DNA from 2 places in the Pseudarthrobacter sp. MM222 genome. Region 1 is predicted to be linked to the other one. Evidence: riboswitches for the same ligand, from Rfam matches in the RefSeq annotation. Region 1 holds a riboswitch; the other holds the start of a gene.
The links. A riboswitch is a leader RNA that binds a small molecule or an ion and turns the genes downstream of it on or off. The one in region 1 is predicted to bind glycine.

Region 1 (11,818 bases):
CAACAGGGCCGCCAGCAGGAGCGCCGGGCCGTTGCCGTGGTCGCCGAAGGCCACCAGGCCGTACCCCGTGGCGCTCAGCAGCAGTCCGCCGGCCACGACGAAGCCCGGCCGGACGGTCCGCACCAGCGGCACCACCAGCAGGCCGGCCGCAACGGTGGCGATCAGGGCGGGGACCATGGCGACGCCGGACTCCGAGGGGGACTGGCCCTCCAGCAGCTGCAGGTGCTGGGCGAGGAAGAGAATGAAGCCGTTGAAGGAAAACAGGGCCAATACGTTCGCCGTGATGGCCGTGCTGAAGACACGGTTGCCGAACAGGCTGACATCCAACAGCGGCGCGGTCGGGCGCGGAGCAGCAGTGTGAGCGGCAGCCGTCCCCGTTCCGCGGAGTTCCTGGCCGTCCCGCAGCAAGGCCTGCTGCCGCCGGATGAAGACGTACCCCATCAGCAGGCCGAAGCCGATCGCTGCCAGCGGCACCAGGGACAGGCCGTGCGTGGCCAGTTCCTTGATGCCATAGACCACCGGCACCATCACCAGCAGGGACAGGGCGATGCTGGGAACGTCCACCCGGCCGGGATTCGGATCGCGCGACTCCGGAATCAGGAACACTCCGAGCGCCAGCAGCGGCAGGATGATCGGCACCGCTACCAGCAGGACCGCGCCCCACCAGAAGTGCTCCACGAGCCAGCCCCCGAAAATCGGGCCCAGGGCGGCGCCGCCGGAGAAACCCGCTGCCCAGATGGCCACGGCCAGCCGGCGGCGGTTCGGCTCAGGGAATATGTTGCGGATCAGGGACAGTGTGGAGGGCATCAGCATTGCGCCGAAGAACCCGAGCCCCGCCCGCCCGGCGATCAGCCATTCGGCGCTGGGCGCGAAGGCCGTGACGGCCGAGACGGCGGCGAAGCCGGTGCTGCCGATGAAGAGCAGGCGGCGGCGTCCGATCCGGTCACCGAGGCTCCCCATCGCTACCAGAAGGCCGGCCAGCACCAGGGGATAAGCATCCACAATCCACAGCAGTTCGACCCCGGACGCGTCGAGGCTGCGCGCGATGGCGGGCAGCGCGAAGGTGAGCGCCGTGTTGTCCACCGCGACCAGCAGTACCGGGAACATCAGCAGGGAAAGTGCCAGCCAGTCACGCCACGGCGCCCGCGGTGCGGATGCCGGCCTCGCGCCGGTGGCTGCAGGAATCGATGTAGTCCTCATAACCGATAACTATACCGTCCAGACGGTACAGTTAAGAAATGCGCGTTTAGACGGGCATGATGGAACCCATGCCCAGAAAACCCGTCGCCCGCGAAGCTGTCCTTGACGCCTTCGAATCCCTGCTGATCGAAGAGGGTGAACGGGCAGCAACGTTGGACGCCGTCGCCCGGCTGGCCGGCGTCTCCAAGGGCGGCCTGCTCTACCATTTCCCGAACAAGGAAGCCATGGTCTCCGTGCTGTTGGAGCGGCTCGACCGGCTCCTTGGCGAGGACCTCGGGAGGATGGCCGCTGCGCCGGAAGGGGCCGCCGCCTACTTCATCAAATCCTCGGTCTGGGCGGACACTCCGATGGACCGCGTCTTTGTTGCCGCGACCCGGCTGGCCGAGGTGGCCCACGAGGAAACGCTGCAGCGGATCGCGGCCGCCCAGGCCGGCTGGCTGGAGCTGCTGGCGGCCGACGTCGGGCCCGGCATGGCCAAAGCCGTGCTCTATATGGGGGACGGACTGTATTTCAACGCGATGCTGGCCCGCGGCCCCGGCGGACCGCTCCCGGAAGTGGAGGGCGACGTCGAAAGCCTCCTGGCCGCCGTCGAACGGCTGCGCGGCTGAGCTGGACGCGGGGCAATCCCGTCCGCCGAGGTCGCCGGAAGCGCGCGGAGTCGCCGGAACTTTCCGGCGACTTCGCAGCGCTCCGGCGAATTCGCGTCCGACGGCGGTGCTGGCGCGTAACTCCCGCCGGAGCAGGGTCATTGGTTTGCGGAGCGGAGCCGGGCGTAGGACAATGGAGGCTGTGACTGTGGTCACGAGCAATTGAATATGCCATTGATCTGCGGCGGGAGAGTCCTGCAAGTAGGTACAAGCAGGCGCCGTAGGAGCAAATCCTCCCCAGGAATCTCTCAGGCACATGTACCGCCGCGGCAAGGCAACTCTGGAAAGTAGCAGGCTGTCCGCTGACATGCTGTGCTCACCGACGGTGCAAGCGGAGCCATGCGAGAGCACGGGCGCCGCGGAAACTCTCAGGTCCAATACAGAGCGGGGAGGAACCCGAATCAATGTGGCGTACCCTGCGCCGCCTTAGTTATGGAGTTCCTTGTGACTGTTACCTCAGCCTCCACGTCCTTCGTTGACCGGCACATCGGCGCGCGCCGTCAGTCCGACGTCGACGCCATGCTGAAGGCTGTCGGCTACGACACCGTCGACGCCCTCGTGGACACCGCCGTGCCGAAGGACATTCGGCAGGACTCCCCGCTGGCGCTGGGCGAAGCCCTGAGCGAGGTCGAGGTCCTCGCCGAACTGCGCCAGCTGGCCGCGAAAAACAAGACCGCGGTCCAGATGATCGGCCAGGGCTACTATGACACCCTCACCCCGGCCGTCATCCGCCGGAACATCCTCGAGGCGCCCGCCTGGTACACCGCCTACACGCCCTACCAGCCCGAAATCTCCCAGGGCCGGCTCGAGGCGCTGCTGAACTTCCAGACCATGGTCCAGGACCTCGTCGGCCTGCCGATCGCCAACGCGTCCCTGCTGGACGAAGCCACCGCCGTCGCCGAGGCCGTGCTGATGATGCGCAGGGCCAACAAGAACAAAGAAGCGCGCGACGGCAAGACCGTCCTCGACGCCGACTGCCTGCCGCAGACCATCGCGATCGTTCGGGGCCGCGCCGAAGCCCTCGGCTTCGAGGTCGAGGTCGCCGACCTCTCCAAGGGCCTGCCCGACGGCGTCATCAACGGCGTCGTCCTGCAGCAGCCGGGTGTCTCCGGCCGCGTGTTTGACCACACGGCTGTGATCGCCGATGCCAAGGAACGCGGCGCCCTCGTCACCGTCGCCGCAGACCTGCTGTCCCTCACGCTGATCACCTCCCCGGGCGAGCAGGGTGCTGACATCGCCGTTGGATCCGCCCAGCGCTTCGGTGTCCCGCTGTTCTTCGGCGGCCCGCACGCGGCCTACATGGCCGTGCAGAAGGGCCTCGAGCGGTCCATGCCCGGCCGTCTCGTGGGCGTGTCCAAGGACAACGCCGGCGTCCCGGCCTACCGGCTGGCGCTGCAGACCCGTGAGCAGCACATCCGCCGGGAGAAGGCCACGTCCAACATCTGCACCGCGCAGGCGCTGCTGGCCATCGTCGCCTCGTTCTACGCCGTCTACCATGGCCCCGACGGCCTGAAGGCGATCGCCGAGACCACGCACGGCCACGCCCGGACCATTGCCGCGTCGCTGAAGGCGGCCGGTCTGGACGTGCTGCACACGAGCTTCTTCGACACCGTCACCGTTTCGGTCCCGGGCAAGGCGGCACAGATCATCGCCGCCGCCGAGGCCAAGGGCATCAACCTGCGCAGCATCGACGCGGACACCGTCGGCATCTCCGCGGATGAAGCCACGACGGCGGCCATCGTCGCCGAGGTCGTGGCCGCGTTTGGCGCGAGCGTCATCGACGCAGGCCCCGATGCCGGGTTCGGCCTGGACACCGCCGTCGAACGCACCTCGGACTACCTGCAGCACCCGGTGTTCAACACGCACCGCTCCGAGACCCAGTTGCTGCGCTACATCCGCCGGCTCTCGGACCGCGACCTCGCGCTGGACCGCACCATGATCCCGTTGGGATCGTGCACCATGAAGCTGAACGCCACGGCCGAGATGGAGGCCATCTCCTGGCCGGAGTTCGCCTCCATCCACCCCTTCGCCCCGGAATCCCAGACCGCCGGCTGGCGCGAACTGATCGAGGACCTGGAAGCCCAGCTGACCGAGATCACGGGCTATGACCAGGTCTCCATCCAGCCGAACGCCGGCTCGCAGGGCGAGCTTGCGGGCCTGCTGGCCATCCGTGGCTACCACCTCTCCCGCGGTGACGATCAGCGCAACGTCTGCCTGATCCCGGCCTCCGCGCACGGCACCAACGCGGCCTCGGCCGTCCTGGCCGGCATGAAGGTGGTGGTCGTGGCCACGGCCTCCGACGGCACCATCGACCACGCGGACCTGACCGCCAAGATCGAGGCCCACAAGGACGCCCTGTCCTGCATCATGATCACCTACCCGTCCACGCACGGCGTGTTCGACGCCGACGTCCGCGAGGTCTGCGACGCGATCCACGCCGCCGGGGGCCAGGTCTACATTGACGGCGCCAACCTCAATGCCCTCGTGGGCCTGGCCCAGCCGGGCCAGTTCGGCGGCGACGTCTCGCACCTGAACCTGCACAAGACCTTCTGCATCCCGCACGGCGGCGGCGGACCGGGCGTCGGCCCGGTCGCCGCCAAGGCCCACCTGGCACCCTTCATGCCGGGCAACGCCGCGGACCCCGCGAACGGGGCCGACGGCACGCCGATCTCCGCGTCCCGCTACGGTTCCGCCGGCGTGCTGCCGATCTCCTGGGCCTACGTGAAGCTCATGGGCGGCCAGGGACTGACCGAGGCCACAAGGTCGGCTCTGCTTGCCGCCAACTACATTGCGGCCCGGCTCAACGACTACTTCCCGGTGCTGTACACCGGCGAAGGCGGCCTCGTTGCCCACGAGTGCATCCTGGACCTGCGCGAGCTCACGGCGAAAACCGGCGTCACCGCCGAGGACGTGGCAAAGCGCCTGATCGACTTCGGCTTCCACGCCCCCACGCTGTCCTTCCCGGTAGCCGGCACCCTGATGGTGGAGCCCACCGAGTCCGAGGACCTCGGCGAGATCGACCGCTTCATCACGGCCATGGTCGCCATCCGCGCCGAGATCGACCAGGTGGCCCACGGTGACTTCACCGTGGAGCACAGCCCGCTGCGCAACGCCCCGCACACGGCTGCTGCAGTCATCAGCACCGACTGGACCCGCGAGTACCCGCGTGAGCAGGCCGCGTTCCCCGTCCACACGCTCCGGCAGGACAAGTATTTCCCCCCGGTCGGCCGGATTGACGGCGCGGCAGGGGACCGGAACCTGATCTGCTCCTGCCCGCCCCTCTCCGAGTTTGAAAACTAAGGATCCCGAGATGACTGAGAAATACACGGCCCTCTACGAAGAGCACAAGAAGCTCGGCGCCTCCTTCACGGACTTCGGCGGCTGGCAGATGCCGCTCAAGTACAGCTCCGAGCTTGCCGAGCACCACGCCGTGCGCAAGTCCGCCGGGCTGTTCGATCTCTCCCACATGGGCGAAGTCTGGGTCACCGGCCCGGACGCAGCGGCGTTCCTGGACTACGCCCTCGTCGGCAAAATCTCCGCGATGGCGGTCGGCAAGGCCAAGTACTCGCTGATCTGCAACGGGGACGGCGGCATCATTGACGACCTCATCACCTACCGCCGCCCGGCTGCTGCCGACGGCACGGACAAGTTCCTTGTGGTCCCCAATGCCGGCAACGCCAAGGTCGTGGCTGCGGCCCTGGCCGAGCGGGCTGCAGGATTCGACGTCACCGTCAATGACGCCTCCGCCGAGACCTCGCTGATCGCCGTGCAGGGGCCGAAGGCCGAGGAGATCCTGCTCCGCCTCGTCCCGGCCGCGCAGCACGAGCTCGTCACCGGCCTGAAATACTATGCCGCCGTCGAGGTCCCCTTTCTGTCCGGCGGCGCCAGCCAGGACCTCCTGCTGGCCCGCACCGGCTACACCGGCGAAGATGGCTTCGAGATCTTCGTGACGAACGACGCCGCCGCGGCTCTGTGGCAGGCCCTCATCGCCGTGGCTGAGGAGGGCGAGCTGACGCCCGCCGGGCTCGCCTCCCGCGACTCGCTTCGGCTTGAGGCCGGGATGCCGCTGTACGGCAATGAGCTCTCTTTGGAAGGCGATCCGTTCGCCGCCGGCCTGGGTCCCGTCGTCGCGCTGTCCAAGGAAGGCGACTTCATCGGCAAGGCCGCCCTGGCCGCCAAGAAGGAAGCCGGCGCCGGTGCCACCACCGGCCGGAAGCTGGTCGGCCTCAAGGGCCTCGGGCGCCGGGCCGGCCGCGGCCACTACCCGGTGCTCAAGGACGGCAACGTCGTCGGCGAAGTGACCTCCGGCCAGCCGAGCCCCACGCTGGGTTACCCCGTCGCGATGGCCTACGTCGACGTCGAGCACACAACTCCGGGCACGACGCTAGACATCGACCTGCGCGGCAAGGCCGAGCCGTTCGAAGTCGTGGCACTGCCGTTCTACAAGCGCGACAAGTAGCCCAGCGCCAGCGGGTTCTCGGGTGCCGTCGGTGCTGTGGCTGGCTCCGGGCCGGCTGGCCCCAGTTTTCACGCGTGCTGCTCCTTCGTCGCTTTGACGCACGCTTTCGAAAACCGCGGCCAGCCGCCCCTCGAGAACACGTCACCTCCCGTTCCAAGCAGCTTGGGAAGCGCATTTCGAAGGCCAAAGGTGCTGGGGATGAAGCGCCTGCCGGGGGTCGGCTCTGGAAGAATACGAACGGCCACTGTTTCTTCCCGGAGAACAATGGGCCCCGGAAACGTAACTGGATTTCAGCGGCAGGGGAGCGGATTCCGGAAGCGTGCGTCTAAGGGAGCGGCGCGTCCGCCCAGCGGGCGCCTTCGCGACCGAGCACGCGGAGGAATTCGGTTTCCGGCCGCGTAACCCGCCAAGGTCAGTCCGTAACCCAGCAACAATAGATTTAGCACCAAGACCACTCCGAGACTTAGGAAAAAACACATGGCAAGAGTTGCCCCTGAACTGCAGTACTCCGACGAGCATGAGTGGGTTGCACGGGAGGCCGGGAACGTTGTGTCCATCGGCATTTCGGCGGTGGCGACGGACGCCCTGGGCGACATCGTCTACGTTGATCTGCCAGAGGTCGGCTCGGCGGTGACGGCGGGGGAGACCTGCGGCGAGGTGGAGTCCACCAAGTCCGTCTCGGACCTGTACTCCCCGGTCACGGGCGAGGTCACGGAGACCAACCCGGCCGTCGTCGACGACCCGGCGCTGATCAACAGCGACCCTTACGGGGCCGGCTGGCTCTTCAAGGTCGCCGCCGAGTCCGATGGACCGCTGCTCTCGGCCCAGGAGTACGCGTCCAAGAACGGCGGCGAACTGTGAACGCCGCCGCAGGCAGCACAACAGTCGCAACGGCCACCTTTGAGCAGGTTCTTTCGCCGAGCCTGGATGCGGAGCTGTCGGCGCTGGATCCGGAGATCGCGGCGAAGATCGATGATGAGCTGACCCGCCAGCGGGACGGCCTGGAGATGATCGCCTCGGAGAACCACACGGCCAGGGCCGTGATGCAGGCGCAGGGTTCGGTGCTGACCAACAAGTACGCCGAGGGCTACCCGGGCAAGCGCTACTATGGCGGCTGCGAGCACGTCGACGTGATTGAGCAGCTCGCGATCGACCGGGTCAAGGCCCTGTTCGGGGCCGGGTACGCGAACGTGCAGCCGCACTCCGGCGCGCAGGCCAACGCCTCGGTGATGCACGCGCTGATCAAGCCCGGGGACACGATCATGGGCCTGAACCTGGCGCACGGCGGGCACCTCACGCACGGCATGAAGATCAACTTCTCCGGCCGGCTCTACAACGTGATCCCGTACCAGGTCCGGGAGGATGACCACCGGATCGACATGGCCGAGGTGGAGCGCCTGGCCCAGGAGCACAAGCCCCAGCTCATCGTTGCCGGCTGGTCCGCGTACGCCCGGCAGCTGGACTTCGCCGAGTTCCGCCGGATCGCTGATTCCGTGGGCGCCTACCTGATGGTGGACATGGCGCACTTCGCCGGCCTGGTCGCGGCCGGCCTGCACCCGAGCCCGGTCCCGCACGCGCACGTGACCACGTCCACGACGCACAAGACCCTTGCCGGTCCGCGCGGCGGGATCATCCTGAGCAACGACGCCGAGATCGCCAAGAAGATCAACTCGGCCGTGTTCCCCGGCCAGCAGGGCGGCCCGCTGGAGCACGTCATCGCCGGCAAGGCCGTGGCGTTCAAGATCGCCGCGTCCCCGGAGTTCAGGGAACGGCAGGAACGCGTCCTGGCCGGAGCCCGGATCCTGGCCGAGCGGCTGGTCCAGCCGGACGTGACCGCGAAGGGGATCAACGTGATCTCCGGCGGCACCGACGTGCACCTGGTCCTGGTGGACCTGCGTGAGTGCGAACTCAACGGCCAGCAGGCCGAGGACCGGCTCGCGGAAATCGACATCACGGTCAACCGCAACGCCGTGCCGTTCGATCCGCGCCCGCCGATGGTCACCTCGGGGCTGCGGATCGGCACCCCGGCGCTGGCGACCCGCGGTTTCGGCGAGGCTGCGTTTGCCGAGGTTGCGGAGATCATCGCCGAGGCGCTGACCGCCGACGCCGGCGCGGACCTCTCCGGCCTGCGCTCCCGGGTGGAGGCCCTCGCCGCCGCCCACCCGCTCTACCCCTCAGTCGCGAACCTTTCCTAGGGTCCGCAGGACAGAAGACGACAGAAGTAGTAATACAGAAGTAGAGAAGTACAGAAATGCAGTTCAGATCACGATGCCCGGGCGGCCGCCACAAGCTGCCGCCCGACGTCGTGTATCCGGCCGCGCTGCCGCCAACCAGCGGCAGCACAGCCTTCCGGCAGGACCATCTGCCGGGCCACAGTTAGACCTAGTTAGGAACCGACAATGGCTGTTGGAGTCTTTGACCTTTTTTCCATCGGAATAGGACCGTCGAGTTCGCACACCGTGGGCCCCATGCGGGCCGCCGCAGTCTTCGCCGAAGAGCTCAAGGCCTCCGGAATCCTTGACCGGGTGGCGTCGCTGCGCGTGGACCTCTACGGTTCCCTCGCCGCCACCGGGCACGGCCACGGCACTATGACCGCGATCCTGCTGGGCCTGGAGGGCTTCCACCCGGAGCTGATCCTGCCCGAGGAAGTGGAGGCACGGCTCGCCGCCATCGCCGAAACCGGCACCCTGCAGCTGGCCGGCGCCGTCCCTCTGCCGTACGGCGTGAAGGACATGGTGCTGCGCCCGCTCACCATCCTGCCCCGGCACACCAACGGCATGACATTCACCGTCTTCGCCGCCGACGGCGAAGTCCTGCACAGTGCCACGTTCTTCTCCGTAGGCGGCGGCTTCATCGTCCGCGAGGGCGAGGAGGATGCCGCGCTCAAGGAACTCGACGAGTCCAAGAAGGAACTGCCCCTGCCGTTCCGCACCGCCGCGGAACTGCTGGGCCGCTGCCAGTCCAAGGGCCTCTCGATCGGCGAGATCATGTTCGTCAATGAGCGTGCGTCCCGGACCGAGGAGGAGATCCGCGAGGGCCTGCTGCACATCTACTCCGTCATGGAGGGCTGCGTCCAGGTCAGCCTCAAGCGCGAAGGCCTGCTCCCGGGCGGGCTGAAGGTCCGGCGCCGGGCCCCCGACTGGCACGAGCGCCTGATGAAGGAGACCCGCGATCAGGATCCCGACTACCGGGACCCGAAGTACTGGCAGGAATGGGTGAACCTGATTGCCCTGGCCGTGAACGAGGAGAACGCCTCCGGGGGCCGGGTGGTCACCGCGCCCACCAACGGTGCCGCCGGCATCATTCCCGCCGTGCTGTATTACGCCTTGCACTTCGCCCCCGGGATGGACAAGGCCACTCAGGCGGACCGCGACGACGTCGTGATCAAGTTCCTGCTGACCGCGGCCGCCGTCGGGGTGCTCTACAAGGAACAGGCCTCGATCTCCGGAGCCGAGGTCGGCTGCCAGGGCGAGGTGGGCTCGGCGTCCTCGATGGCCGCCGCCGGCCTGGCCGAAGTTCTGGGCGGCACCCCGCAGCAGGTGGAGAACGCCGCGGAAATTGCGATGGAGCACAACCTGGGACTGACCTGCGACCCGATCGGCGGGCTCGTGCAGATCCCCTGCATCGAACGCAACGCGATCGCCGCCGCGAAGGCGATCAACGCCGCCAAGATGGCGCTCTGGGGCGACGGAACACACCGGGTGTCCCTGGACGAGGTCATCGTGACCATGCGCGAGACCGGCAAGGACATGAGCTCCAAATACAAGGAAACGGCCATGGGCGGCCTCGCCGTCAACGTCGTCGAATGCTGAAGCATTAGTTGTGCAGCGCTGCCCACGCGTTGAGCGACGAGGCGAACACGATCCATGACAGGTACGGCAGCATCAGCAGTCCTGCGGTGCGGCTGATGGGACCGAAGCGCAGCACCGTGACGGCCACCGCCACGGCCAGGGCGACAATGACGAGGAAGCCGATCCAGAGCGCCGGGGTGCCCATCGCCGGGTAGAGCCCGAAGAACACGGGCGTCCAGAGCAGGTTCAGGACAAGCTGCACGCCGTAGGCCGTCAGGGCCGCCCGGGAGCCTTCGGCGCGGCGGCGCCAGACCAGCCAGGCCGCCACCGCCATCGCGGTGTAAAGCACCGCCCACACGGGTCCGAACACCCAGTTCGGCGGCGACCACGGGGCCTTGTCCGCGGTGGCGTACCAGCCGTTGACGTTACTGCCGGTGGCCAGCCCGCCCAGCCCGGCCACGACGGCTGAGGCGGCCAGGAACACCAGCAGCCCGAGGAATTGGGAGCGCATTCCAAGCCTTCGGAGGCCCCGCAGGGGTGCCCCCGAACGAGGCGCGGGCGGTGGATCGTGTGCTGGCATGATCCCAGCGTAACCCCCTGCGTTCGGCGTCCGTTCAGGCTACGTTCCGGGCCGGAGCACAGGGCCGGGCAGATAGACTTGAGCCTGCATGTCCGCATGCCGCCGAAGCTCGTACCGCAATGATTGGATGCCGCACCCTTGCGTGAATTCACTGCCCGCTTTGCCTCCGCCGAAGAGGTCGCCAACTGGGATGCCCACGTCACCGCGAACCCCAATGGCGGCAATCTCCTCCAGTCGGAGGCCTTTGCAGAGGTCAAACAGCACTTCGGCTGGAAACCCCTGCACCTTGTCTACGAGACGGCTGACTACACCAGCTACAACCTCGTGCTGGAGAAGTCCTTCCCCCTTCTGGGCAAACTCTGGTACCTGATCAAGGGTCCCGACGTCGCCTCGGTCGAGGACATTCCCGGCATCGCCGCCGCCAACGCGGACTTCGTCAAACGCGCCAGGCTGGGTGTCTTCGCCATCAAGATCGAGCCGGACATCGTGCTGTCTGACGAAGCGCGGACGGTCATCGAAGGGGCAGGGCTGGTCAAGACCCACAACCTGCAACCCAACGATTCGACGGCGCTGCTGGACATCTCCCCAGAGGAGAACCAGCTCCTGCGCAACCTCCATTCCCGCGGGCGAAATGCCGTCCGCCGGGCCATCCGCGAAGGCGTTGAAGTGCACAACGTGGAGCCCACCGAGGAGAACTTCCAGGCCATGTATGCCCTCATGACCACGACGGTGGAAGCCAAATCGCAGGTCCGGGTGCGCGAATTCGACTACTACCGCCAGTTCTGGACCAACTTCCTCAACCGGGGCCAGGGCCGCCTGCTGTTCGTCTATGAGAACGGCGTCCCGTCCGTGGGCGCGTTCGTCATCAACTACGGCCGGAAGGCGACCTACAAGGACGGCGGATCGCTGCAGAAACGCAGCCAGTACGGCGATTCCCACCTCGTCCAGTGGACCGCCATCAACCAGCTCAAGGAGCTGGGCTGCACCGAATACGATTTCTGCGGCACGCCCCCGAGCAGCCAGCTCAAGGACACGTCCAACCCGTTCCACGGGCTGGGGCTGTTCAAGACCAGCTTCAGCAAGACCGTCACCGATTTCGTCGGCTGCTACGACCAGGTGCTGAGCCCGCTGAAGTACAAGG
Region 2 (11,818 bases), 1.3 Mb from region 1:
GTCCACGCGCAGCGACGCCACCCGGTCAAGGATTCCGGAGGCCTTGAGCTCTTCGGCGAAGACTGCGGCGGCCCGCATGGGGCCCACGGTGTGCGAACTGGATGGTCCTATTCCGATGGAAAAAAGGTCAAAGACTCCAACAGCCATGGTGGGTGCCTTCCGCTGAAAAAGTGAGAATGATGGTCAATGGCTAAAGGCGGGGCCTACCGCACCGGTCCCGGCCCCCAATAAACCGGGACCGGTGCGGTAAGCCCAAACAGCGTCAGGCGAGGTTCGCGACTGAGGGGTAGAGCGGGTGGGCGGCCGCGAGGGCCTCCACCCGGGAGCGCAGGCCGGAGAGGTCCGCGCCGGCGTCGGCGGTCAGGGCCTCCGCGATGATCTCCGCGACTTCGGCAAACGCTGCCTCGCCGAAACCTCGGGTCGCCAGTGCCGGGGTGCCGATCCGCAGCCCCGAGGTGACCATCGGCGGGCGCGGATCGAACGGCACGGCGTTGCGGTTGACGGTGATGTCGATTTCCGCGAGCCGGTCCTCGGCCTGCTGGCCGTTGAGTTCGCACTCACGCAGGTCCACCAGGACCAGGTGCACGTCGGTGCCGCCGGAGATCACGTTGATCCCCTTCGCGGTCACGTCCGGCTGGATGAGCCGCTCGGCGAGGATCCGGGCCCCGGCGAGGACGCGTTCCTGCCGTTCCCTGAACTCCGGGGACGCGGCGATTTTGAACGCCACGGCCTTGCCCGCGATGACGTGCTCCAGCGGGCCGCCCTGCTGGCCGGGGAACACGGCCGAGTTGATCTTCTTGGCGATGTCCGCGTCGTTGCTCAGGATGATCCCGCCGCGCGGACCGGCGAGGGTCTTGTGCGTCGTGGACGTGGTCACGTGCGCGTGCGGCACCGGGGAGGGGTGCAGCCCGGCCGCGACCAGGCCGGCGAAGTGGGCCATGTCCACCATCAGGTAGGCGCCCACGGAGTCGGCGATCCGGCGGAACTCGGCGAAGTCCAGCTGCCGGGCGTACGCGGACCAGCCGGCCACGATCAGCCGGGGCTGGTGTTCCCGGGCCAGGCGCTCCACCTCGGCCATGTCGATCCGGTGGTCATCCTCCCGGACCTGGTACGGGATCACGTTGTAGAGCCGGCCGGAGAAGTTAATCTTCATGCCGTGGGTGAGGTGCCCGCCGTGGGCCAGGTTCAGGCCCATGATCGTGTCCCCGGGCTTGATCAGGGCGTGCATCACCGAGGCGTTGGCCTGCGCGCCGGAGTGCGGCTGCACGTTCGCGTACCCGGCGCCGAACAGGGCCTTGACCCGGTCGATCGCGAGCTGCTCGACGACGTCGACGTGCTCGCAGCCGCCGTAGTAGCGCTTGCCCGGGTAGCCCTCGGCGTACTTGTTCGTCAGCACGGAACCCTGCGCCTGCATCACGGCCCTGGCCGTGTGGTTCTCCGAGGCGATCATCTCCAGGCCCTCGCGCTGGCGGGTCAGCTCATCATCGATCTTCGCCGCGATCTCCGGATCCAGCGCCGACAGGTCCGCATCCAGGCTCGGCGAAATGACCTGCTCGAACGTTGCCGTTGCGACTGTTGTGCTGCCTGCGGCGGCGTTCACAGTTCGCCACCGTTGGCTGCTGCGTACTCTTCAGCGGACATCAGCGGGCCTTCTTCGGTCACAGCGACCTTGAACAGCCAGCCGGCACCATAGGGGTCGCTGTTGATCAGGGCGGGATCCGAAACAACTTCATCATTGATCTCCACGACCTCGCCGGTGACCGGGGCATACAGGTCCGAGACCGACTTGGTCGACTCCACCTCCCCGCACGTCTCCCCCGCGGTCACCACCGAGCCCACCTCGGGCAGGTCCACGTACACAATGTCGCCCAGGGCGTCGGCAGCCACAGCGGAGATCCCGACGCCGGTAGGCCCCGATCCGTCAACAGCAACCCACTCGTGCTCGGCGGAGTACTTCAGTTCAGCAACAACTTTTGCCATGTGTATTTCCTTCAATCTGGTGTGTGAAAAGTGATAGAGCGTCGGCTCAAACCCTGCGGAAGGTGAGAGAGCGTCGGCCCAAACCCTGCGGAAGGTGAGAGAACGACGGCCCAAACGCGCGGAAGGTGAGAGAACGACGGCCCAAACGCGCGGAAGGTGAGAGAGCGTCGGCTCAAACCCTGCGGAAGGTGAGAGAGCGTCCAGAGGGGCCGGCCCCGACGGGGCCGTTAGCAACGGCTACTTTTCGCGCTTGTAGAACGGCAGTGCGACGACTTCGAACGGCTCTGCCTTGCCGCGCAGGTCGATGTCCAGGGCGGTGCCGGGAGTTGCGTGCTCGACGTCGACGTAGGCCATCGCGATGGGGTAACCCAGGGTGGGGCTCGGCTGGCCGGATGTGACCTCGCCAACCGCGTTGCCGTCCTTGAGCACCGGGTAGTGGCCGCGGCCGGCCCGGCGCCCGAGGCCCTTGAGGCCAACGAGCTTGCGCCCGGTGGTGGCGCCGGCGCCCGCTGCCTTAAGTTCGCTCAGGGCTGCCTTGCCGATGAAGTCTGACTCCTTAGCGAGCGAGACAACCGGGCCCAAGCCTGCTGCGTAGGGGTTCCCTTCGCGGGAGAGCTCATTGCCATAAAGCGGCATACCGGCTTCGAGGCGCAGCGAGTCGCGGCAGGCCAAACCGGCGGGGATGAGGCCGTGGCCGGCACCGGTTTCCAGCAATGCCTCCCACAGGCCGGCTGCGTCCTCGTTGGGAAGGTAGATCTCGAAGCCGTCCTCGCCGGTGTAGCCGGTGCGGGCCAGCAGCAGGTCTTGTCCGTTGATCTGAACCTCAACCGCGGCGTAGTACTTGAGCTCGGTGACCAGCTCGTGCTGCTCGGCCGGGACCAGCGTCAGCAGGATGACCGCTGCGTTCGGCCCCTGGACGGCGATCAGCGAAGTCGCGTCGGAAACGTCCTCCACCGTGACATCGAATCCTCCCTCTTTGCCGGACCCGGCCCGTTCCGCCAGTGCTGCGGCGACCACCGCGGCGTTGCCGGCGTTGGGGACCACCAGGTACTTCTGCTCCTCGCGGCGGTAGGAGATCAGGTCATCGATGATGCCGCCGTCTTCCTGGCAGAATAGCGAGTACTTGGCCTTGCCCACGGCCACGGCCGACAGCTTGCCGGCGAGGGCGTAGTCCAGGAACGCGGCGGCGTCCGGGCCGGTGACCCAGACTTCGCCCATGTGGGAGAGGTCGAACAGGCCTGCGGCGTTGCGCACGGCGTGGTGTTCGGACAGCTCGGAGTTGTACTTCAGGGGCATCTGCCAGCCGCCGAAGTCGGTGAAGGAGGCGCCGGCCTTCTTGTGCTCTTCGTAGAGGGCCGTGTAGTTCTCAGTCATCAGGGGATCCTTAGTTTTCAAACTCGGAGAGGGGCGGGCAGGAGCAGACCAGGTTCCGGTCCCCTGCCGCGCCGTCGATGCGGCCGACGGGCGGGAAGTACTTGTCCTGCCGGAGCGTGTGGACGGGAAACGCGGCCTGCTCGCGCGGGTACGCCCGGTCCCAGTCAGAGGAGACGACGGCGGCAGCCGTGTGTGGTGCGTTGCGCAGCGGGCTTTGCTCGACGGTGAAGTCACCGTGGGCCACCTGCTCGATTTCGGCTCGGATGGTGATCATCGCCTCGATGAAGCGGTCGATCTCGGCGAGGTCCTCGGACTCGGTGGGTTCCACCATCAGGGTGCCGGCCACCGGGAAGGACAGCGTGGGGGCATGGAAGCCGAAGTCGATCAGGCGCTTGGCCACGTCCTCGGCGGTCACGCCGGTCCTGGCGGTCAGTTCGCGCAGGTCCAGAATGCATTCGTGCGCCACAAGTCCGCTCTCGCCGGTGTAAAGCACCGGGAAGTGCTCATCCAGGCGCGAGGCGACATAGTTCGCGGCCAGCAGCGCGGACCTCGTGGCCTCGGTCAGGCCTTGGCCGCCCATGAGCTTCACATAGGCCCAGGAGATCGGCAGCACGCCGGCCGAACCGTAGCGGGAGGCGGAGATCGGGGTGCCGTCGGCGCCGTTCGCGGGGTCCGCGTTGTTGGCATCGCCCGGCATGAAGGGTGCCAGGTGGGCCTTGGCCGCGACCGGACCGACGCCCGGTCCGCCGCCGCCGTGCGGGATGCAGAAGGTCTTGTGCAGGTTCAGGTGCGAGACGTCGCCGCCGAACTGTCCCGGCTGGGCCAGCCCGACGAGGGCGTTGAGGTTGGCGCCGTCGACGTAGACCTGGCCGCCGGCGGCGTGGATCGCGTCGCAGACCTCGCGGACGTCGGCGTCGTAGACACCGTGGGTGGACGGGTAGGTGATCATGATGCAGGACAGGGCGTCCCTGTGCAGTTCGATCTTGGCGGTGAGGTCCGCGTGGTCGATGGTGCCGTCGGAGGCGGTGGCCACGACGACCACCTTCATACCAGCCAGAACGGCGGAGGCGGCGTTGGTTCCGTGGGCGGAGGCCGGGATCAGGCAGACGTTGCGCTGCTGGTCACCGCGGGAATGATGGTAGCCGCGGATCGCCAGCAGCCCGGCGAGCTCGCCCTGCGAGCCTGCGTTGGGCTGGATGGACACCTGGTCGTAGCCGGTGATCTCGGCAAGGTCAGCTTCGAGGCCGCTGATCAGTTCGCGCCAGCCGGCGGTCTGGGATTCCGGGGCGAAGGGGTGGATGGAGGCGAACTCCGGCCAGGAGATGGCCTCCATCTCGGCGGTGGCGTTCAGCTTCATGGTGCAGGAGCCGAGCGGGATCATGGTGCGGTCCAGGGCCAGGTCCCGGTCCGAGAGCTTCCGGATGTAGCGGAGCAGCTGGGTCTCGGAGCGGTGGGAGTTGAAGACCGGGTGCTGCAGGAATTCGGAAGTACGCAGCACCGATTCGGGCAGCTCGAAACCCTTGGCCTCCACAACCGGACCGGCACCAAAGGCGACGACTACCGCGGAGATGACCTCCGCCGTCGTAGTCTCATCGACTGACACGCCAACTGTGTCCGCATCGATGAGGCGCAGGTTGATGCCCCGGGCCTCCGCGGCGGTGATGACCTTGGAGGCTTTGCCGGGAACGCGGACCGTGACTGTATCGAAGAAGGAGTCGCTCACCAGTTCCCGGCCCGCGATCTTCAGCGTGGCGGCGAGTCCGCGGGCGCGGTTGTGGACGGTCTCGGCGATGGCTTTCAGTCCGTCGGGGCCGTGGTAGACGGCGTAGAACGAGGAGACGATGGCCAGCAGCGCCTGCGCGGTGCAGATGTTGGACGTGGCCTTCTCCCGGCGGATGTGCTGCTCGCGGGTCTGCAGCGCCAGCCGGTAGGCCGGGACGCCGGCATTGTCCTTGGAGACACCGACGATACGGCCGGGGAGCGTGCGTTCCATGCCGTTCCGGACCGCCATGTAGGCCGCGTGCGGGCCGCCGAAGAACAGCGGCACGCCCAGTCGCTGCGTGGATCCGACGGCGATGTCAGCACCCTGCTCGCCCGGAGGGGTAATCAGCGTGAGCGCAAGGAGGTCTGCGGCGACGGTGACGAGGGCGCCGCGTTCCTTGGCATCGGCGATCACGGCGGTGTGGTCGAACACGCGGCCGGAGACGCCGGGCTGCTGCAGGACGACGCCGTTGATGACGCCGTCGGGCAGTCCCTTCGAGAGGTCCGCGACCTCCACCTCGAAGCCGAGGGCTTCGGCGCGGCCCCGAACGATGGCGATGGTCTGCGGGAGGCAGTCGGCGTCGAGGACGGTCTTTCCGTGCTGGGCCGCTGCGTTCTGTCCTGCGGACTTATTGGCCCTGCGCATCAGGAGCACGGCCTCGGCGACGGCGGTGGCTTCGTCGAGCAGGGACGCGTTGGCTACCGGGAGCGCGGTGAGGTCCTGGACCATGGTCTGGAAGTTCAGCAGCGCCTCGAGCCGGCCCTGGGAGATTTCGGGCTGGTAGGGCGTGTAGGCGGTGTACCAAGCGGGGGCTTCGAGGATGTTGCGGCGGATCACCGGCGGGGTGACCGTGTCGTAATAGCCCTGGCCGATCATCTGGACCGCGGTCTTGTTCTTCGCGGCCAGCGTGCGCAGTTCGGCCAGGACCTCGACCTCGCTCAGTGCGCTGTCCAGGTTGAGCGGCTTTTCCTGGCGGATCGAAGCGGGCACGGCGTTGTCGACGAGGCCGTCAAGGCTGTCGTAGCCGATGACCTTGAGCATGGCGTCGATGTCGGTTTGGCGGCGCGCGCCGATGTGGCGGTCTGCGAACGTGGACGGGGACGATTGAACCGTCATTGAGGAACTCCATAATTCAGGTGGCGCCAAAGTGCCACGATGATTCGGGTTCCTCCCCGCTCTGTATTGGACCTGAGAGTTTCCGTTTTGCCTGCTGTTAGCAGCGCGCCACTTGCACCGTCGGTGAGCCCGGTTTCCCGGACTGCTTTCCAGAGTTGCCTTGCCGCGGCGGTACGTGGGCCTGAGAGATTCCTGGGGAGGATTTGCTCCTACGGCGCCTGCTGAACGTACCGGCAGGACTCTCCCGCCGCAGATCATAAGCCGTGCCACTGGTGGGTGACACGGCTCACACGCTACCTCTTGGGCGGACGGGATGCAAGGAGCCGGTTCACATGTGTCGTTGTTTACCCCCAGACGATAGCTTTGAAGTATGACGGCTAGCTACAGGTACGACGTTGAGGTCCTGCATCTGCTCGTGTCGCCGGCGCACGCTTACTTCGGCCGCGCGCGCGAGGGTGCAGCCGATGTCCCCACCACCGACGCCGGGCAGGCAGAGCTGGTGGCCGGCAAGGGCGTCGTCGGTGACCGGTTCTTCGGCAAGGCCGCGCACATGGATGCAGCAGTCACCTTGATCGCGGCCGAGGCCCTCGAAGCGATGGCCTTAGAGCTGGGCGTCGAGCCGTTCGACCCGCTCCTGACCCGGCGCAACGTGGTCCTCCGGGGAGCCCAGCTGGCTCCGCTGCTCGGACACGCTTTCGCGCTGGAATCCCGCGGCGACCTGGTGCGGCTCAAGGCCGGGCGGCCTGCTCACCCTTGTGCCTGGATGGACGAGATGCTCGCCCCGGGTGCCCACAAGGCCATGCGGGGGCGGGGCGGAATGCGCTGCCAGGTGTTGTCCGACGGCGTCCTGCACCGCGGACCCGCCGTCCTGATCAGTCCCGTGCAGCTGGACCCAGAGCGCGCAGGCGACGCGACCTTGCTGCGCCCGTCCCGGTTGCCCTAGCCCGGTCCGGTCCGCAGATCAGACGTGCTGATCGACGAGCACCGGGTTGCCGTCCGGATCCAGGACGATGAAGCTCGCCGGCCCCGTCGTTCCCTCGTCAGCCTCGGACAGGAACTCCATGCCCTTGGCTTTGAGTTCCCGCTGGAGTTCGCGTATATCGGTGAACGCGTCCACCGCCTCCGCGTTCTGGTTCCAGCCCGGGTTGAACGTGAGCATGTTCTTCTCAAACATTCCCTGGAAGAGGCCGATGACGGTCTCGCCGTTCTTCAGGATCAACCAGTTCTGGTTCGGGTCGCCCCCGAAACTGCTGAAGCCAAGGTTCTCGTAGAACGCGGCAGAAGCCGCGATGTCCTTCACCGCGAGGCTGATCGAAAAAGCGCCGAGCTGCATGGGTTACTCCACTCTCTTGAGGGACGGATGTTACCGATGATACGCGCGGCTACGTCGAGGGAAGGCGCTGCTGGTTGACCCTCAGCCGCGCCACGAGCGTGGCGGCGAGCAGCGCCGTCGTTATTTCCAGAGCTACTACGGCCAGCAGATCGGTGGTGGCCGAGGGGTCGCCGGTGCCTGCGACGCCGGCCTGGTGGCCGTGGCCGGACGCGCCGCTCCCCAGCAGCAGGAAGCCATGGACCGCCACCATCAACAGCGCAGAAGCCATGACCTGTCGAAGGGCCGTGATCCTGCTGTGCCGCCAGATGTGCACGGTGCAGGGAACACACACGGCGGCCAGCGCCAACATCACCGCGTTCAGCCAGGCGCCGTGGTGATTTTCGACTGCGAGCCACAGGTGTGTGAGGCACGATGCGGCCGTAAGAACGGCACAGAGGCGGGGGTGCAGGACGGGCCCCTGACGGACCCGTCCCGCGGCCAGTGTCATGCCAAGTGCCTAGCCGTGGCAGTGGCCGGCGGCCTGATGCGACGAGCCGCCCTGCCCGCAGCTGGCATCCCGACCCGGCGGAACATCCAGGACCGGGCTCCGGTCGAAGAAGCCTTCAGGCCGCAGTTTGAAGCCCACGGAGTCCACGGGCATTATGGGCCAGTCCTCCATACGCGGGAAGTGCGTCAGCCCGAAGGTGTGCCACACCACGATGTCCTGCCCGTCGATGTCGCGGTCCTGGGCTACGTAGGCCGGCAGGCCGGCTCCGCCTGGATGCTGGTTTACGAAGTCGCCCGTCGGGTAGCGCTCGTCGTCGGCGTAGCGGGTGACCCAGAGGTCCTTGGTGGCGAAGGCGGCGCGTGCGGCGATGGAGGATCCCGGGTCCGCGAGCAGCGTGGGCTGGTTTTCCGCGTGGAGCTTGTAGCCCACGGGTTCACCCAGACGGTTCAGGGATTCGGGGTTGGAGATGATCCAGACCCTGCCTGAGCGGGCATCAGCTTCCCGGACGCCTTCGGACTCACGGGCGAGCACGGTGCGCTTGCGGGAGAATGCGTTGCCGCGTTCATTGCCCTTGCCCATGGCCTGACGGACGACGTCCACTTCTTCCACCCGGTTGGTGAATCCGTCAACCGCCATGTCCAGCCGTGCGCTGAAGAGGTGCTGGTGGAAGGGAGCGCCGAGGCCGGGGGCGAGCTGAGAGATGTTGTCCGAGCCGCCGTCGGGGAAGGCGCTGGTGAAGACTACGCCGGTCGCCTTGGCCTCGAATTCGATGGTGCCGTCGAGGTAGAGGTACCAGTAGAAGCCGTAGTCGTAGTTGCCGATGGTGGTGAAGAACGAGATGACGAGGCGGCGGTTCCGGCGGGTGTAGCCGATGCCGGACCAGAGGTCGCTGTGCTTCGCCAGGATGCCCGAGTCCTCCTCGTGCATGCAGATGCCGTTGCGGATTTCGCGCGGATTGCCGAGCGCGTCACTGATGACGGGGCTGAGGTAGGTGATGTCGCCGAGGCAGTCGCATCCCAGCTCGAGGGAGTTGGCGTACTGGCCGACCAGGTATTCGCCGGTGTCGAAGTAGTTCTGCCAGGACCGGATGGGCGACGGGTCGCCGTAGGGAACCACCATTTCGGCGATGGATGCCCGGTTGATGATGGGGCGGAGCCTGTCGCCGTCGCGGAATGCGAGGTTGTGCAGCACAACTCCTTCGCGGACGTCGAACCCGACGTCGACGCTCCACTTCTCCCATTCCACGTGGTTGCCGCCGGTGACGGTGAAGCTGGGGCCCTCGGGCTGGGTGATGCTGATAGGCTTCTGCGTTGTCCGCAACGGCCCGGTGAGTTCCGGATCGGTGTAATTGCCGTGCTCGGCCGGGACAGCCACGGCTCCGAGGTCCAGGACCTGCGTCACTTTCTTGCCGACCACATCCACGTAGGCAACGAGGCCGTCCACCGGGTGCGCCCAGGCGCTGTCCTCCGGAAATTCCTGCACGAACGCCAGGCCGCGAAGGATGCGGCGGCCTTTTTCTTCCGGGTACTCGAAGACGCCGGCTGAGAGGGGTGCCACTCGTACTTTGCTGACGTCGAGGTCCCGTACCGCCAGGGCGGCCAGCCAGCGCTCATCAGTGGCCAGCAAGGTTTCCACAACTTCGAACTCCTCCTCGAGGACAGGGAGCTCACCGCTCACGGCGGTATCGAGCTCGACGACGGATTCCACCTCCCGCCGCGTGGTTGAGACGATCACGTCCCGGGGAGCGCCGCCGGCGACGTCATGGATGAACACCCGGAAGCGCCTGTCGGCCGCTGCCCCGCCGGCTTTCCCGGCTGCCCGCGCTTCCCCGTCTGCCCGCGCCGGGTCGAGGAGGCCCAGGTAGGCGATGCGGTGCTGGGGCCCGAAGTGCCCGCGGGCGTCCAGGATGGCGCGGACCTCGGCGATCTCGGAGCCTGTTGCCAGGGCGAATGCCGTTGCTGTGTCTGCTGGTGCAAGCGTCATGAAGAAACCTTTGATCGGACCATTTTTCGGTCACCGGGTTTTATTTTCTATAGTTGTAGATAATAAGTGTCCGTAAGATGGCTCACAAGAGTCTGAGCGAAATATTTCCTGGGAGTAGCCGCGGTGCCGAAGATAGTTGACCATGACGAGCGGCGCCTGGAACTGGTCGATGCCGCCTGGCGCATCATCGCCCGTCACGGCCTCGAAGGCGCCACCATGCGGGAGATCGCCACCGAGGCGGGCTTTGCCAACGGGGCCCTCAAACCATATTTCCCCACCAAAGACACACTTTTGGAATTCGCTTTTGGACACGTGTTCAACCGGACCAACAAGCGGATAGCGGAGGTGACGGCGAACAAGTACGGGCTTGCCGCACTGCGGGCCTTCTGCCTGGAGGTGCTTCCCCTGGATGAGGAGCGGGTTAACGAAGCGCGGATCGTCATCCCGTTCTGGCAGAAGGCGGTCAACGATCCGCAGAAAGCGCAGATCCACCAGCAGTCCATGGAGGAGTGGCTTGCCACCATCCGGCGTTACCTCGCCGAGGCGCGGAACGCCGGTGACATCGGTACCGCCGTCGCCGACGCAGTCCTTGCCAGCCAGCTGCTGAACATGCTGCTGGGCGCCCAAATAGCGGCAGCCCTGGCACGGGACGGCAAGACCGATCCCGCCTTGGCCGACCAGCTCGAGGGATTCCTGGCCCTACTGGCCGGGTAGCCGCGTTTGCAAATGCCCAGCCAACCCGGACAGCAAGGCCGGGACGCCACCCAGGAGACCGCTGCAATGACCATTCCCCGCGAAGTCGACACCCCGGACATTCTGATCGACCTCGACATCCTCGAGCGGAACATCACGCGGATGGCGGCTGCCGTCCGGGAGAAGGGCCTCGCGCTGCGGCCCCATGCCAAGACGCACAAGATCGCGGAGATTGCCGCCCGCCAGATGGCAGCCGGCGCAGCAGGACTGACCGTGGCAACCATCGGCGAAGCCGAGGTGTTCGCGGCCGCGGGAGTGGATGACCTCTTCATCGCTTACCCACTGTGGAGTTCGCCGCAGAAAGCAGAGCGGCTCCGGCGCCTGGCGGCAACCGTGAAAATCGCAGTGGGAGTGGACTCCGCAGCGGGAGCATCGATGCTTGGAAACGGCCTGGGGAGTGCGGCTGCGAACGTCAGCGTCCTGGTCGAGATTGACAGCGGCCACCATCGAAGCGGGGTCAGCCCGGAGGCCGCGTCCGTGGTGGCCGCGGCGGCCTCCCGGGCGGGGCTGCACGTGGCGGGGGTCTTCACTTTTCCGGGCCACAGCTATGCCCCCGGCATGCCGGCGTCGGCCGCAGCGCAGGAGCAGCAGGCGCTGCGACAGGCCGCGGAATCCCTGGCGGCCGCCGGGTTCGAAGCCGTGCGCCGCAGCGGAGGGTCCACACCGACGGCGCTCCTGACCGACGGGTCAGCAGCCACTGAAGTCCGCCCGGGCGTTTATGTCTTCGGCGACGCCCAGCAGCTCGAGCTGGGCCGTTGCGCCGTGGAGGACATTGCGCTCACGGTCGCGGCCACCGTGGTCAGCCACCATGTCACTGCGCCCGGTACCCCGGCACGCTTTATCATCGACGCCGGCAGTAAGATCCTGGGCAGTGACCGGCCCGCGTGGGCAAGTGGGTTCGGGCGGCTGATGGACCACCCGACCGCCCGGATCACCGCCCTGTCGGAACACCATGCCACAGTCGAGTGGCAGGACAGCGGCGCCCTGCCCGGCCTCGGAGACCGCCTTCGCGTCATCCCGAACCACGTGT

Region 2: it holds a riboswitch for glycine, as region 1 does, so the genes downstream of both, gcvP (aminomethyl-transferring glycine dehydrogenase) here and gcvP (aminomethyl-transferring glycine dehydrogenase) in region 1, are expected to answer to the same signal.

The regions. Positions count from the first base shown of each region.
Region 1 is NZ_OX352321.1:729,383-741,200, forward strand. Features, by position in the region: gene OM977_RS03510 (MFS transporter) at 1-1,200, opposite strand, end outside; gene OM977_RS03515 (TetR/AcrR family transcriptional regulator) at 1,269-1,808, shown strand; glycine riboswitch at 2,023-2,121, shown strand; glycine riboswitch at 2,123-2,240, shown strand; gene gcvP (aminomethyl-transferring glycine dehydrogenase) at 2,280-5,147, shown strand; gene gcvT (glycine cleavage system aminomethyltransferase GcvT) at 5,158-6,306, shown strand; gene gcvH (glycine cleavage system protein GcvH) at 6,784-7,167, shown strand; gene glyA (serine hydroxymethyltransferase) at 7,164-8,501, shown strand; gene OM977_RS03540 (L-serine ammonia-lyase) at 8,706-10,118, shown strand; gene OM977_RS03545 (TspO/MBR family protein) at 10,123-10,608, opposite strand; gene OM977_RS03550 (lipid II:glycine glycyltransferase FemX) at 10,816-11,818, shown strand, end outside.
Region 2 is NZ_OX352321.1:3,730,430-3,742,247, forward strand. Features, by position in the region: gene OM977_RS17115 (L-serine ammonia-lyase) at 1-147, opposite strand, end outside; gene glyA (serine hydroxymethyltransferase) at 263-1,600, opposite strand; gene gcvH (glycine cleavage system protein GcvH) at 1,597-1,980, opposite strand; gene gcvT (glycine cleavage system aminomethyltransferase GcvT) at 2,218-3,354, opposite strand; gene gcvP (aminomethyl-transferring glycine dehydrogenase) at 3,365-6,232, opposite strand; glycine riboswitch at 6,284-6,390, opposite strand; glycine riboswitch at 6,392-6,489, opposite strand; gene OM977_RS17140 (MOSC domain-containing protein) at 6,603-7,175, shown strand; gene OM977_RS17145 (VOC family protein) at 7,194-7,565, opposite strand; gene OM977_RS17150 (hypothetical protein) at 7,615-8,052, opposite strand; gene OM977_RS17155 (primary-amine oxidase) at 8,062-10,035, opposite strand; gene OM977_RS17160 (TetR/AcrR family transcriptional regulator) at 10,159-10,749, shown strand; gene OM977_RS17165 (alanine racemase) at 10,816-11,818, shown strand, end outside.